Regions from separate parts of the Brevundimonas sp. DC300-4 genome, predicted to be linked through region 1. Evidence: predicted binding sites of a transcription regulator. Region 1 holds the regulator's gene; the other holds the start of a gene.
The links. The regulator LexA, encoded in region 1, represses DNA repair genes until DNA is damaged. The targets are predictions, from matches to a motif close to ATGTTCNCNANNTGTTCT.

Region 1 (7,602 bases):
TCGTTGCCGGCGACATCTTCCAGGTGGTCCTCAGCCACCGGTTCCGCGCGCCGTGGTCGGGCGATCCGTTCGCCTTCTACCGCTCGCTGCGCCGCCAGAACCCGTCACCCTATCTGTATTTCCTCAACTTCGACGACTTCCAGCTGGCCGGTTCCAGCCCGGAGATCCTGGTCCGCCTGAAGGACGGCGGCATCACCATCCGTCCGCTCGCCGGCACCCGCCCGCGCGGCGCGACGCCGGAGGCCGACAAGGCGCTGGAGGCCGAACTGCTGGCCGATCCCAAGGAGCGCGCCGAACATCTGATGTTGCTGGACCTGGGCCGCAACGACGTGGGCCGCGTCGCCGCACCTGGCACGGTCAAGGTGACCGAGAGCTTCGTGGTCGAACGCTACAGCCAGGTCATGCACATCGTCTCCAACGTCGAGGGCCGAGCCCACCCGGACATCGACGCGGTCGACGCCCTCCTTGCGGCCCTTCCCGCCGGCACCCTGTCCGGGGCGCCCAAGGTCCGGGCGATGGAAATCATTGACGAGCTGGAGACCGAGAAGCGCGGCGTCGGCTACGGCGGCGGGGTGGGCTATATCTCGGCAGGCGGAGAGGCGGACATCTGCATCGTCCTGCGCACCGCCATGTTCGCCGACGGCCAGGTCTTCGTTCAGGCCGGAGCCGGCGTCGTCAATGACAGCGATCCCGCTGCCGAATACGCCGAGACAGAGGCCAAGGCCCGCGCCCCCATGCGCGCGGCCGAGGACGCCTGGCGCTTCGAACTGGGCGCGCCGGTGAACACGCCAGGCGAGGTCTAGAAGGTCTGGCTCGCCGAGGGTGGCCCATCCTCCAGCGCGACGCCCGGCCCCAGGATCATCACCCCGGCCAGGAGCACGGCCGCACAGGCCGCCAGGCTGGCCGCGGCGAGCGTTGCCATCACGCCGTTGCGCGCCTCGGGCGCGCTCAGCGCCACGCGGGCGGCGTCGATCTGGACCTGGGTCTGGCGCATGGAATCGATAGCTCCGGTGGAAGCCCCGATTTCAGGCCGCGACCGTTAACGATCCGTTGCGCACGCGTCGGCTTGGCGTCGGCGCGGTCCCGCTCTAGAAGCGCGGCATGATCCTCGTCGTCGATAACTACGACAGCTTTACCTACAACCTCGTCCACTACCTCGCGGAGCTGGGCGCGACGACGCATGTCGTGCGCAACGACGACCTGACGACGGAGGAGGCCTGGGCCCTGAAGCCCGAGGCGGTCCTGCTGTCGCCCGGCCCCTGCGCCCCCGATCAGGCCGGCATCTGCCTGCCCCTGATCGACACCGCGCCGCTGGACATGCCGATCCTCGGCGTCTGCCTGGGTCACCAGGCGATCGGCCAGGCGATGGGCGGCCACGTCATCCGCGCCAAGGCCTTGATGCACGGCAAGACCTCGCCCATCATCCATGAAGGCAAGGGGATGTTCGCCGGTCTGCCGTCGCCCTTTACCGCGACCCGGTATCATTCGCTCGCGGTCCAGCGCGAAACCCTGCCCAACAGCCTCAACGTCACGGCCTGGACCGAGGACGGCGAGATAATGGGCTTCCAGCATCACGAGCGGCCGATCTACGGGGTCCAGTTCCATCCCGAGTCCATCGCCACCGAACACGGTCACGAGATGCTCGCGAACTTCCTCGACCAGGCGGGCGTCAAGCGTCTGGCGATGGTCTGATCCCATGGCTGAGGGTGGTTTCAAGCCGCTGCTGGCCAAGCTGGTCGACGGCCAGACCCTGACCACGGCCGAGGCCGGCGACTTCTTCGCCGCCTGTCTGCGCGGCGAGCCGACGCCGGCCCAGGTCGCCGCCGCCGTGACCGCCCTGCGGATCCGCGGCGAGACGGTCGAGGAGATCGCCGCCTTCGCCCAGGCGATGCGCGATGCGGCCGTGACGCTGGACCATCCCTATGACGTCATCGACACCTGCGGCACCGGCGGCGACGGGGCCCACACCTTCAACATCTCGACCGCCGCCGCCCTGGTGCTGGCCGGCGCGGGCCTGAAGGTCGCCAAACACGGCAACCGCGCCATGAGTTCGAAATCCGGGTCATCGGACGTGCTCAGCGTCCTCGGCGTCGACCTGACCGCGGGACTGGCGCAGCAGCGGCAGGCGCTCGACGAGGCCGGCATCGCCTTCCTGTTCGCCCCCGCCTACCACGGCGCCATGCGCCACGTCGGACCGGTCCGCGCCGAGATCGGTTTCCGCACCGTCTTCAACCTTCTGGGACCGCTCTCCAATCCAGCGGGCGCCAAACGTCAGGTCATGGGCGTCTATGATCCGCGCCTTGTCGAGCCGCTGGCCGAGGTGCTGGGCCGGCTCGGCGCGACCCGGGCCTGGACCGTCCACGGTCAGGGCCTCGACGAACTGACCACCACGGGACCGACCGAGGTGGCGGAGTGGAAGGACGGGGTCGTCCGCCGTTTCACCGTCACGCCCGAGGACGCCGGCCTGCCCCGCGCCGACATCGAAGCCCTGCGCGGCGGCGACGCGGAGACCAATGCGGTGGCCCTGACCGCCCTGCTGGCCGGGGAGACCGGTCCCTATCGCGACGTCGTGCTGTTGAACGCCGCCGCCGCCCTGGTGGTCGCGGACAAGGCGCCGGACCTCAAAGTCGGCGTGGCCCTCGCCGCTGTCGCCATCGACGAGGGCAGGGCGGCCCGGGCGCTCGCCGATCTGGCCCGCATCACCTCGATGCCGCCGCCCGTTGCCGAAGACCCCGCATGACCGACATCCTCGACCGTATCGCCGCCTACAAGCGCGAGGACGTGGCCGCCCGCAAGGCCGCCCAGCCGCAGGCGGAGATCGAATCCCTGGCGCTGATCGCCGGCATGCCGCGCGGCTTCCGCAGCGCGCTGGAGCGCCGCGCCGCGCCCGGCCGCCCCGCCCTGATCGCCGAGATCAAGAAGGCCAGTCCATCAAAGGGCCTGATCCGTGCGGACTTCGACCCGCCGGCCCTGGCGCAGGCCTACGAGGCGGGGGGCGCGGCCTGCCTGTCGATCCTGACCGACGGCCCCAGCTTCGAGGGCGCCGACGACTATCTGATCCAGGCCCGCGCCGCGGTCGCCCTGCCCTGTCTGCGCAAGGACTTCCTCGTCGACCCCTGGCAGGTGGCCGAGAGCCGCGCCCTGGGCGCCGACTGCATCCTGATCATCCTGGCTATGATCGACGACGTTCTGGCCGGCGAGCTGCTATCCGAGGCGAAACGCTTCGGTATGGACGCCCTGATCGAGACCCACGACGAGGCCGAGATGGAGCGCGCCGCCGCGTTGCGCGGGGATCTGGTCGGCATCAACAACCGTTCCCTGCGAACGTTCGACGTCGACCTCCGCGCCACGGCCCGCCTGGCCCCGCTGTCGCCAGCGGGCTCGCTTCTGGTGGCCGAAAGCGGGATCTTCAGCCCGGCCGATGTCTTGGAGGTCTCCAGCGCTGGCGCCGCGGCCATCCTCGTCGGCGAAAGCCTGATGCGTCAGGCGGACGTGACGGCCGCGACGCAAGCTCTGCTCGCCTAGGGTCTTCCTTCTCCCGCTGGGAGAAGGTGGCTCGCGAAGCGAGACGGATGAGGATCGGACCTCACCAGCAGCGCACGACACTCGCCGTTTCGCGCAAGACCGATCGCGCCGCTCTCGGGCGCTCAGGCCCCCTTCCACCGGGAGAGGGTATTCGCCTCTGCCGTTAAGTTGACATTAGGCAAGAACACTTACAGAACATCGGCAACGGTTCACGACTTGTTCTGGAGGCGATTCCCACCATGCTGACGCGCAAGCAGCACGAACTCCTGATGTTCATCCATGAACGACTCAAGGAGACCGGCGTTTCGCCGTCGTTCGACGAGATGAAGGAGGCGCTGGATCTGGCGTCCAAGTCGGGCATCCACCGGCTGATCACGGCGCTGGAGGAACGCGGCTTCATCCGCCGCCTCGCCCACCGCGCCCGCGCCCTTGAGGTGACCAAGCTGCCGGAACAGGCGACGGCGGGAGCTGTGCGTGGCCGCGCGGGCTTCACCCCGGCGGTCATCGAGGGCGGGGGCCGCAGCCCTGCCGCCGAGCCCGCCAACGACACCCGCGAACTGGTTCTGGTCGGCAAGATCGCCGCCGGCGTGCCCATCGCCGCCCTGCAACAGGACCACGGCCGCTATCAGGTGCCCGAATCCATGCTGGGCGCCGGCGAGCACTACATGCTCGAGATCGAAGGCGATTCGATGATCGAGGCCGGCATCCTCAACGGCGACCTGGTGGTCATCAAACGTGTCGACACCGCCGCGTCCGGCGAGATCGTCGTGGCTTTGGTTGAAGGTGAAGAGGCGACGCTCAAACGCTTGCGCAAGAAGGGCAATTCCATCGCCCTGGAGCCCGCCAACCGCAACTACGAGACCCGCATCTTCGGTCCCGACCAGGTCGAGGTCCAGGGCAAGCTGGTCGGCCTGATCCGCCAATACCACTAGACGCCGTCACTCGGGACCACATCCGCCGCATCGGGATCGCTGATGCGGCTCCAAGGCCTGTCGCCCCGCACATCAGTGGCCCAGACCGCGCGCCAGCCCTGAGCGGTGCGCCACAACTCGACTGAACCGCCCTGCGCATAATCCAGTCCGTCGAGCACCAGTTTTCCATCGCAGCTTGGCGGCAGGTCTTGGACAACGGCTCGGACGCTGACCAGCGGCGCTGAGGCGCACAAGGCGGCGAGCTGGCCGGCGTCCGGCGCGGCCTTCCCCCACCACAGGGCGATGGGCGCCCTATCGGTTTTGGCCGGAGCGCAGCTTGATCGCGCGCAGACCCATCCGTCTTCGGGTCGTGGCTCCAGCGTCAGCCCGCGCCGCCGCGACCACAGGTCCGCCGCGAACTGCCGCACGCCCGGCCGCACCACGACCGCCTTGCCCGCCTCGCTGAACGCCGCGTTCGTTCCGCCATCCCCGATCCAGAGCGTCGGTGTGGGCGCGCGAGGCCACAGCAGGACAGCGCAGGCGAAGGGCAGGCCCAGCCACCGCAGCCGCCCCTGCCACAGGCACAGGAAAAGGACGCCGAGGAACGAGATCGGCAGCACATGGTCCGGCGCGCTGGCGATGGTCTTCACCGCCCCTGGCAGCCCCGCCGTCCAGTGACCGATGGCCAGCATCAGGTCGACTCCCTTGCCGGCCACCCACAGGAACGGCCCGCCCAGCCCGATGGGCTCCAGCAAGGCTCCCAGCGCCAGCGCCGGCATCATCACGAAGTCCGCGATAGGCGACGTCGTCAGGTTGGCGAGCAGCCCGTACATGGCCGCCCTGTTGAAATGCTGGACCGCGAACGGTCCGGTCGCCGCGCCGGCCACCAGACTGGCCGTCACGGCGATCAACAGCCAGTGCCGCGCCGACTGGAACGCCGCGATCGGCCAGGGCACGGACAGCTCCCGTGTCCTCGGCGGCCAGCCCTCCGACAAGGCCACCAGGGCCGCCGTCGCTGCGAACGACATCTGGAAGCCCGGCGTCACGATGGCCTCAGGCTGAAGGATCAGGACAACCATCGCCGCCAGCGCCAGCGCATGCATGGTGATCGCCGGCCGGTCCAGCAGGATCGCCGCGAAAGCGACCGACGCCGTGATCGCCGCCCGCTGCGCCGGCGGGGGCGCGCCGGACAGCACCAGATAGCTCCACACGGCGACCAGCCCCGCGACCGCCGCCACCTTCTTGCCCGACACCCTCAGCGCCAGCCACGGCCAGGCGGCGACGCCAAGCCGGACAAGGAAGAAGGCGAACCCGCCGACGATGGCCATGTGCAGACCCGAGATCGACAGGATGTGCGCCAGGCCGGAATCCCGCATGGCATCGAGGTCTTCGCGCGCGATCCAGGTCTCATGGCCCGTGGTCATGGCCGCCGCGATCCCGCCCGTCCGCTCGCCCAGCCGGGCGACGATCCGCTGCGACAGGGCGAACCGCGCGCCGTTGACCGCCATCGACAGCCGCAGTCGCCATGGCGGCGGCGCCAGATACGCCTCCCGCGTCTCGCCCAGTGCGAAAGCCGTGCCGCCGAGCCTCTGAAACCAGGCGTTGCGGCCGAAATCATAGGCCCCGGGACTGGCCGGGGGCGGCGGCGGATTGAGGATGGCGAACAGCCGGATCGCCGAGCCCGGGGTCGGCGGCTCCCCCCGCACCGTCGCCCGCAGCCGGATTGGCGTCGCCTCGGGCTCCAGCCCCCGGATCCGCACCGGCGCGACGACGATCCGATGGCCGCGGTCGCCCGGGCTGTCGACATCGACGACCCAGCCCTCGACGACGGTCGGCTCCGCCAGCGCCGGCGCGATCGGCGCCGCCACCGCCTCCGCCCGCAGCCTGGCGCCCGCGAGCCCCAGGAACAGGCAGGCGACCAGCATCAGCGGCAGGGTAACAGCCCGACCCCGCCTCAGCAGCTTCGCGCCCAGCCACACCCCCGTCGCCGACACCGCCGCGACCGCCGGTGGCCACAACGGCGGCTCCTGCCTCAGCGCGAAATAGACCGCCGCCCCGCCGCCGAAGGCCACCGGCGCCCACAGCCGCCAGCGCATCGACTGGGCCAGCACCTCGTCCCAGGCCCAGGCACGAAGACGCGCCGACAGGCTGGGCTTTGCCGCATCGGGGGGTATAAGGGCGGCCCGTTCGGACCCCTCCCCCATGCCCACAGCCTCCTCTCCCCAGGTCGTCACCCGCTTCGCCCCCTCGCCCACCGGCTACCTCCATATAGGAGGCGCGAGAACGGCGTTGTTCAACTACCTTTACGCGAAAGGCCGCGGCGGCAAGTTCCTCGTCCGCATCGAGGACACCGACCGGGAGCGTTCGACCGACGACGCCGTCAAGGCGATCTTCGACGGCCTGAGCTGGCTTGAGCTGTTCGCCGACGAGGAGCCGGTTTTTCAGCACGCCCAGGCCGACCGGCACCGCGACGTCGTGGACCAGTTGCTTGAGCTCGGCGCTGCCTATCGCGACTTCACAACCGCGGAGGAGACCGGCCGCCTGCGCGACGAAGCCAAGACCGAACGCCGTACCTTCGAATCGCCATGGCGCGACCGCCAGCCGACCGTCGACGACCTGTCCCAGCCGCACGTCGTGCGCTTCCGACGCCCCCTGCCGGGCCGGGTCATTGTGCCGGACGCCGTCCAGGGCGAGGTCAGTTGGGACGCGAACGATCTGGACGACCTGGTCCTGCTGCGCTCCGACGGCGCCCCGACCTATAATCTCGCCGTCGTCGTCGACGACCACGACATGGGGGTGACGCATGTCATTCGCGGCGACGACCATCTGAACAATGCCGCGCGCCAGTCGCTGATCTATGACGCCCTGGGCTGGAACCGGCCCGTGTTCGCCCACATCCCGCTGATCCACGGCCCCGACGGCGCCAAACTGTCGAAGCGCCACGGCGCCCAGGCGGTCCATGAGTATGCCGACATGGGCTATCTGCCCGAGGCGATGCGCAACTATCTGGCTCGTCTGGGCTGGGCCCATGGCGACGACGAACTGTTCGGCGACGAACAGGCGCGGGACTGGTTCGATCTGGACGGCGTCGGCAAGGCGCCGGCCCGACTGGACTTCGACAAGCTGGCCCACGTCAATTCGCACTGGCTGCGTCTGGCCGCCGACG
Region 2 (7,602 bases), 170 kb from region 1:
CCGAAGCCGAGATTGTGAGTCTGGGCATAGGAGAAGCTGACCACGCAGGCTTCGCCCAGAGCGTCGGTGCCGTAGCCGGTCAAAACATGCCAGATATCGTGCACGTCCCGGAGCCGGCGCGAGTACCAGATCACCGGATGCGGCGCATCGATCTCGGGCGCCACTTCGCGCGCGGTCTCGGCCAGACCGTCTGCAGTGAACCCTCGCGCTTCACGGAACGCCTTGTATTTCGCCCCGACCGTGCCCGGCGCGAACCGCGCCAGCCAGATCGGATCGTCCAGCTTCAACGCCAGTTCGTCGCGCAGGAAGGCCTGACGCCCACCCTCGACCGTCTTCAGCATCCGGCCGTAGCCCCTGGCGCCTGACCGGCCGGCCAGGGCCCGCATGATCTCGAACACCTGGGCGGTGTCCTCCTTGTCGCGGATCAGCTTGCGGAAGGCGCGAAACGCGGTGACCGGCCGAATCCGTTGCGGCTTGAGCACCTGGAATTCGTCGGGGTAGACGGCGGCGCCCATCGTCATCGGAAACATCCTGCTCGAAGTCGGGTATCCTATCGCAACCCACCGTCTGCTCAAAGCCGTTCCGCCGGAGATCCTGTGCTCAAGAAACGCTCCGTCGTCCTCGCCGGCCACGCCACTTCCGTGGCGCTTGAGCCCGAATTCTGGGCCGTGCTGGACCGTATCGCCCTGGCGCGCGGGCTCAGCCACGCAGGCCTGCTGGTCTGGGTCGACGAAACGCGCGGCCGCCGCCCCCTGGCCTCCGCCTGCCGCCTTCTGGCGCTGGAATTCTCGGCGTCAGAAAGGGTCATTGGCGAACGCTGAATTCAAGGCGCAGCCTGCCCTTCTCAACAAGGGGAAACCAACGTGCAGATCGACCGCAGCCTCATTCCACCGGCCATCATCGGCGGCCTCATCGCCTTAGGCCTGATCGGGGCCGGCATCGCCGTCGGCGGGGGCGTGGTCAACGCCAACACCGGCAACCGCCAGGTCACCGTACGCGGCGTCGCCGAGCGCAATGTCGAGGCCGATCTGGCCATCCTGTCGTTGCGGTTCACCGTGGCCGGCGAGGAACTGCCGGGGGTCCAGTCCAAGATCGACGGCGATCTGGCCAAGGTCCGGGCCTTCCTGACCTCACAGGGCTACGCCGACGACATCATCACTATCGGCCGCCTGGAAGTCACCGACACCCAGTCGCAGAGCTATGCCCCGTCCGACGGCACGCCGCACTATATCGTTGCCCAGAGCGTGACGGTCCGCACGACGGACGTCGCCCGCGTGGCCCAGACCGAACGCGCCCTGAACGACCTAGTCCGTCAGGGCGTCCTGCTGGACTTCACCGCCCCGACCTATGTCTTCACCAAGCTCAATGACGTGCGTCCGGAGATGATCGCCGAGGCCACCGCCTCGGCCCGTTCGGGCGCCGAACAGTTCGCCAAGGATTCGGGGGCGCCGCTGGGTCCGATCAAACAGGCGACCCAGGGTTCGTTCGAGATCCTCGCCCGCGAGGACGTCGACAGCGAATCCACCTCGTTGGACAAGCGCGTCCGCGTGGTGGCAACGGTCACCTACCAGCTGCGCTAGCTGTTGCAGCGTCTCCTCCCCACCGCTTCGCGGCAGGGAGGAGACATTCAGTCGATCAGTTCGACGGGGCCGGACCCGGCGACGGCAGGGTCGGCGGCTCGATCGGTGGAAGCGTCGGGGCATCCGGAAGCTTCGGCGCTTCCGGCAGAGTTGGCAGGTTTACATCGACATCGACGTTGGTGTCCGCCGCGTCCGGCGTGGCTATGCCGCCACCGTTCCAGACGAAGAAGGCGATGACCGCGACGACGACCAGAAGGCCGCCCACGATGAAGGCCATGGCGCCACCGCCCCCGCCACGACGCTCGGGCTGGACATTGACGGTGGTCTGGCGCGGCGGATCGACGACCACGACGCGTTCGGGCGGCATATTCGGGTCCGTCATCTAGTTGGTCCCCGGGACGGCCGGCGCCTCGACCGACGGCAAATTCACGTCGACGTTGACGTCCTTGGTGTCTCCACCCATGCCGCCGCGTGCAAAGACGAAGTACGCCACGATCGCCAGCACGACCACGACCGCGCCAACGATAAAGGCGAGGCCTGTGTTGCCGCCGCCGCTGTTTGTATTCTCAGCCATTGTATTTCCCTCTCAGAAGCTTCCCCTGACCCGACCAAACTCCGGCCACGCTTGCCGGTTCCGGGAGATGAACCGTGAGGGCCTGACTTTGCCTCATGTGCTCATTAGGTTCTCGAATCCCGCATCGCTCCCGAGTGCCTCTGTTTGACCGATTTCCTGCCCAATCCTCCAGTGTCCGGGTCGCGCATCTCCGACCTGGCCCGCTCGCGCGGTCCCGAAGGCGTGGCGCATGAGACGCCGGACTATCTCAGCGGCCTGAACCCCGAACAGCGCGAGGCCGTCGAGACGACCGAGGGGCCTGTCCTGGTCCTCGCCGGCGCCGGCACGGGCAAGACCCGGGTCCTGACCACCCGTCTGGCCCATATCCTCGCCACCGGCCGCGCCCGTCCGTGGGAGCTGCTGGTCGTCACCTTCACCAACAAGGCCGCGCGCGAGATGCGCGAGCGAATCACCCATCTGATCGGTCCGTCGGCCGAGGGCCTGCGCTGGCTCGGCACCTTCCACTCGGTTGCGGCCCAGATCCTGCGCCGCCATGCCGAACTGGTAGGACTGAAGTCGACCTTCACCATCCTGGACACCGACGATCAGGAGCGGCTGCTGAAACAGCTGCTCGAGGGCGCCAACATCGACACCAAGCGCTGGACGCCCAAGTCCCTGGCCGGCCTGATCGACCACTGGAAGAACCGGGGCTGGAGGCCCGATCAGCTGCCCGCCGGCGAGGATTTCGCCAACGGCAAGGGCCAGGCCCTCTACGCCGCCTACCAGTCGCGACTGGCCACATTGAACGCCTGCGACTTCGGCGATCTGTTGCTTCACAACCTTACTATTCTGTCTCAACACGCGGATATCGCAGAAGACTATCGAAATCGTTTCCGCTACATCCTGGTCGACGAGTATCAGGACACCAACGTCGCCCAGTATCTGTGGCTGCGGCTGCTGACGGCCTCGACCGGCAATGTCTGCTGCGTCGGCGACGACGACCAGTCGATCTACGGATGGCGTGGCGCAGAAGTCGACAACATCCTCAGGTTCGAAAAGGACTTCCCCGGCGCCAAGATCGTCAAGCTGGAGCGCAACTATCGCTCGACGAGCCATATCCTCGGGGCCGCGTCCGGCCTGATCGCGGCCAACCGCGACCGGCTGGGCAAGACCCTGTGGACGGAGGACCAGACGGGCGACAAGGTCCGGGTGCGCGGCGTCTGGGACGGCGAGGCCGAGAGCCGGCTGATCGCCGACGAGATCGAGACCGCCAAGCGCGATGGCCTGAAATACAAAGACATGGCCGTCCTTGTTCGGGCGTCGTTTCAGATGCGTGCCTTCGAGGAACGGTTCGTCCTCCTGGCCATCCCCTATACGGTGATCGGCGGGCCGCGCTTCTTCGAGCGCGCCGAGATCCGCGACGCCCACGCCTATCTGCGCCTGATCCAGTCCGAGGACGACGACCTGGCGTTCGAACGGATCGTCAATGTGCCCAAGCGCGGCATTGGCGAAACCTCGGTCCAGAAGATCCTCCAGATCGCCCGTCATCGCGGCGTCTCGGCCATGACCGCCGTGCGTGAGCTGATCGGCTCCGACGAGCTTCAGGCCCGCACGCGCACGGCCCTGTCGACCTTCGTGCGCGACCTCGACCGCTGGCGTACCCTGGCCGCCGACACCCGCCACTGGCTGCTGACCGAAACCGTGCTGGAAGAGAGCGGCTACACCGACATGCAAAAGGCCGACCGAGTGACCGGCCCGACCCGCCTCGACAACCTCAAGGAACTGACCCAGGCGATGCAGTCGTTCGAGACGCTCGGCGCCTATCTCGAACACGTCTCCCTCGTAATGGACCTCGATCGCGGCCCGTCGTCGGACGCGGTGCAGATCATGACCCTGCACGGCGCCAAGGGGCTGGAGTTCCCGCTGGTCTTCCTGCCGGGCTGGGAGGAAGGCGTCTTCCCGTCCCAGCGCAGCATCGACGAAAAAGGCGAGAAGGGCCTCGAGGAAGAGCGTCGCCTCGCCTACGTCGGCGTCACCCGCGCCAAACAGGATGCGCGAATTTCGTTCGCCGCGAACCGGCTGGTCTACGGCCGCTGGACCTCGCAACTGCCCAGCCGCTTCGTCGACGAACTGCCTATCGCCCACGTCGAGGCCGAAAGCGACACCGGCTACTACGGCGCCTCGACCGGGATGAAAGAGGCCAAATCCCGCTGGGATGACGCCCCCACCTTCGGCGCCGGCTACACCTCTCCGGGCTGGCAGCGGGCCCAAGTGGTCACCGCGTCCAGAGCCCCCGGCGCACGCCCCGCCCGCAATACGGTCATCGAAGGCGAAGGCCGGCTGGTGGCGACCGCCGACCCGAAGTCGGGCTCGGGCTTCACCAAGGGCCGGCGCGTCTTCCACCAGAAATTCGGCTACGGCTCGGTGCGGATTGTCGAGGGCAACAAGCTGACCGTCGAGTTCGAAAAGGCCGGCGAGAAGAAGGTCATCGACACCTTCGTGGAGAGGGCGGGCGACTAGGCAGTCTTTTCAGTCAGAGTCGCCAGTGCGGCCAAGACGGCGAGGGTCGCGCCGGAGCGGTTTCGTCCAGCACGCCCTTTCCCCGGCTCCGCTTTCCAATCACAGTGACTATTCAATAGCCTGGGGAGGGCTAGCCATGTCCCGGATCATCACCATCGGCCTCGCCGGCCTCGTCCTCGCGGCCTGCAAACCCGCCGCCGAACCGGCTCCCCCTGCCGAACCTGCGGCGGCCGCCGCGCCGGCCCCCGCGGCCCAGCCTGCCATCGATGCGGCCTGGGCGGCGGAACAGGAGCGCTATCTGGCGGTCAACGTCGAGCCCTCGGACCCCGTCGAGGCCGTGATGTGGCGCGGGGTGCGCTGCGACTTCCTCGGCAGCGAGTTCGGCGGCGACAAGTCCGAACAGGATCGCGCCATCAACGCCCGCATGGACGAACTCCGCTGCGGCGACGAACTGCTGGCGGAGGGGCGGGAATTGCGCGCGACGCGGGCGGGCGACCCGGCTGCCGTTGCCCGCCTCGACGCCCTTCTGGCGCGCTGGTGAGGCTAACGGTTCGTTAGCGGCGATGGCCGACCCTGCGGGTCGTGCGACTGCCTGGCGAATCCCCTGACCTGACCGACCCCGCCCCGCCCCTGTGGGAACAGGCGGCGGCTATCGTCGTGATCATGATGCTGACCCAGGCCTTCATCGGCCCGGTGTTCGCCCCGACACAGGTGGAGACGCCGATCCTGCGTCTCGTCTGGCTGCCGGTCTATGCCGTCATCGCGGGCCTGATCGCCCTGCGTCCGGCGGTCCTCGTGCGCGCCTGGCCGGCGTGGCTGATCCTGGCGGTGCTTGTGCTTCAGGCCTTCGCCTCGAAATGGTGGTCCATCGATCCGGGTGTGACCCAGAGGCGAGTCATCGGCATGGCCATCTCCAGCGCCTTCGCCATCTATCTCGGCGTCGCCTTCACCGGCCGCCACCTGCCGCGCATGCTGATGCTGGCCTCGCTGATCATGGGGCTGGGCAGTCTCGTCATGGTCTTCGCCAACCCGACCATCGGCGTGCACCAGATCGAGAACGCCGGCCTGTGGCGCGGCCTCTGGTACGAGAAGAACCAGATGGGGCTGGTCATGTCGGCCGGGGCCGTGGCCGCCGCCGCCTGTCTCGCCTCTGCGGATCAGCGACGACTGCTGCCCGCCATCACCCTGGCCATCACCACGCTTCTGGTGCTGGCGACCCAGTCCAAGACCTCCCTCCTCTGCCTGATGCTCGGCGTCGGCGCGGTTGGAGGCCTTTGGGCCATGAAGCGCGGCGGCGCAGCCTTCTCCATCGTCGCCGTCTGGTTCGGCGTCGTCCTGACGGCGAGCGGGGCCTATGTCTTCATCACCGACCCGGCCATGGTGCTTCAGGCGCTGGGCAAGGACCCCTCCCTGACCGGTCGGACCGACATCTGGGCCGCCCTGATGCGGGAGGTCTCCGAACGGCCGTGGACCGGCTTCGGCTACCAGGCTTTCTGGGGCAAGGATTCGGTGCCCGCCGCCTTCATCCGCGCCGAGACCCAGTGGCCCGTGCCGTCGGCGCACAACGGCTGGATCGATCTGCTGATCCAGCTCGGCTGGCCGGGCGCGATCACGGTCGGCATCACCGTCGCCATCGCTACGGTCGTCACCGTCTTCCGTATCCCGGGCTCGGGCGCCCGCGAAGGCTATTGGGCCGTCGGCTATCTGCTGGTCTTCCTGCTGCTGAGCCTGTCGGAGAGCGTGTTGCTCAGCCACGCCAACCTGCCCTGGACCCTGCTGCTGGCCATCCTGGCGCGCGCCCTGGCGTTCGAGCCCGATCGCGTCCGCGCGCCGCTTGCTACGGCGAGGTCACGGGCCTACCAGACGGCTCCCCGAATCGCCGCACACTCTGCTCATGCCCGCGTCCACCGTCCCGTCCCTGTTCGATGACATGCCCGAAGCGCCGAAGCCGGCGGCTGCGGAACGCGCACCCGCGCCCGCCCCGGAACCGGCCCTGAAGCTGCAGGCCGCAGCGCCTGCGCAAGCCGTCCAGCCTCACGTCCCCGGCAGCTACTCCGCCTCGTCGATCGAGGTGCTGGAAGGGCTGGAGCCGGTCCGCAAACGCCCCGGCATGTATATCGGCGGCACCGACGAGCGGGCCCTGCACCACCTGTTCGCGGAAGTCCTCGACAACGCGATGGACGAGGCGGTCGCCAAGCACGCCAAGATCATCAAGGTCGATCTCGACGCGGACGGCATCCTGTCGGTGTTCGACGACGGACGGGGCATCCCGGTCGATCCCCACCCGAAACATCCGGGCAAGTCGGCCCTCGAAGTGGTCATGACCGTCCTCCACTCGGGCGGCAAGTTCTCCGGCAAGGCCTATGAAACTTCAGGCGGTTTGCATGGCGTCGGCGTCTCGGTCGTCAACGCCCTGTCCGATATTCTCGACGTCACCGTCTGGCGCGACGGCTTCGAGTGGAAACAGTCCTTCTCGCGCGGCATCCCGCTCGGACCCATCCAGCAGCTGCAGCCGTCGAAGAAGAAGGGCACCCTGATCCGCTTCCATCCGGACCCGGAAATCTTCGGCGTCGGCGCGGCCTTCAAGCCCGCCCGCCTGTTCCGCATGGCCCGGTCCAAGGCCTATCTGTTCCGCGGCGTGGAGATCAAATGGACCTGCGCGCCCGAACGGATCATCGACGCGACGCCAGAGACCGCCACCTTCCATTTCCCCAACGGTCTGGCCGACGCCCTGGCCGAGCGGATCGGCGAGCTGGACACGGTCACCCCGGCCTTCTCGGGCCGCGTCGAACGCAAGGGCGAGACAGGTGCCGTCGAATGGGCCGTGACCTGGTCGCCGATCGGCTTTGGCGAGGCCGACGGCTTCGTCCAGTCCTACTGCAACACCGTCTCGACCCCCGACGGCGGCACCCACGAGGCCGGCCTGCGCGCCGCCCTGGTCCGGGGCCT

Region 2: the regulator LexA is predicted to act here: its motif matches at 2,250-2,267, upstream of ACP7AZ_RS01700 (ATP-dependent helicase).

What each region holds. Positions count from the first base shown of each region.
Region 1 covers NZ_JAFCWC010000001.1:510,957-518,558, forward strand. Annotated here, with positions in the region: gene trpE (anthranilate synthase component I) at 1-803, shown strand, start outside; gene ACP7AZ_RS02630 (peptidoglycan-binding protein) at 800-994, opposite strand; gene ACP7AZ_RS02635 (anthranilate synthase component II) at 1,102-1,692, shown strand; gene trpD (anthranilate phosphoribosyltransferase) at 1,697-2,740, shown strand; gene trpC (indole-3-glycerol phosphate synthase TrpC) at 2,737-3,525, shown strand; gene lexA (transcriptional repressor LexA) at 3,765-4,457, shown strand; gene ACP7AZ_RS02655 (ComEC/Rec2 family competence protein) at 4,454-6,640, opposite strand; gene gltX (glutamate--tRNA ligase) at 6,639-7,602, shown strand, end outside.
Region 2 covers NZ_JAFCWC010000001.1:342,460-350,061, reverse strand. Annotated here, with positions in the region: gene ACP7AZ_RS01725 (Coq4 family protein) at 1-521, opposite strand, end outside; gene ACP7AZ_RS01720 (ribbon-helix-helix domain-containing protein) at 597-821, shown strand; gene ACP7AZ_RS01715 (SIMPL domain-containing protein) at 864-1,580, shown strand; gene ACP7AZ_RS01710 (hypothetical protein) at 1,636-1,962, opposite strand; gene ACP7AZ_RS01705 (hypothetical protein) at 1,963-2,154, opposite strand; gene ACP7AZ_RS01700 (ATP-dependent helicase) at 2,278-4,653, shown strand; gene ACP7AZ_RS01695 (hypothetical protein) at 4,790-5,194, shown strand; gene ACP7AZ_RS01690 (O-antigen ligase family protein) at 5,236-6,582, shown strand; gene parE (DNA topoisomerase IV subunit B) at 6,548-7,602, shown strand, end outside.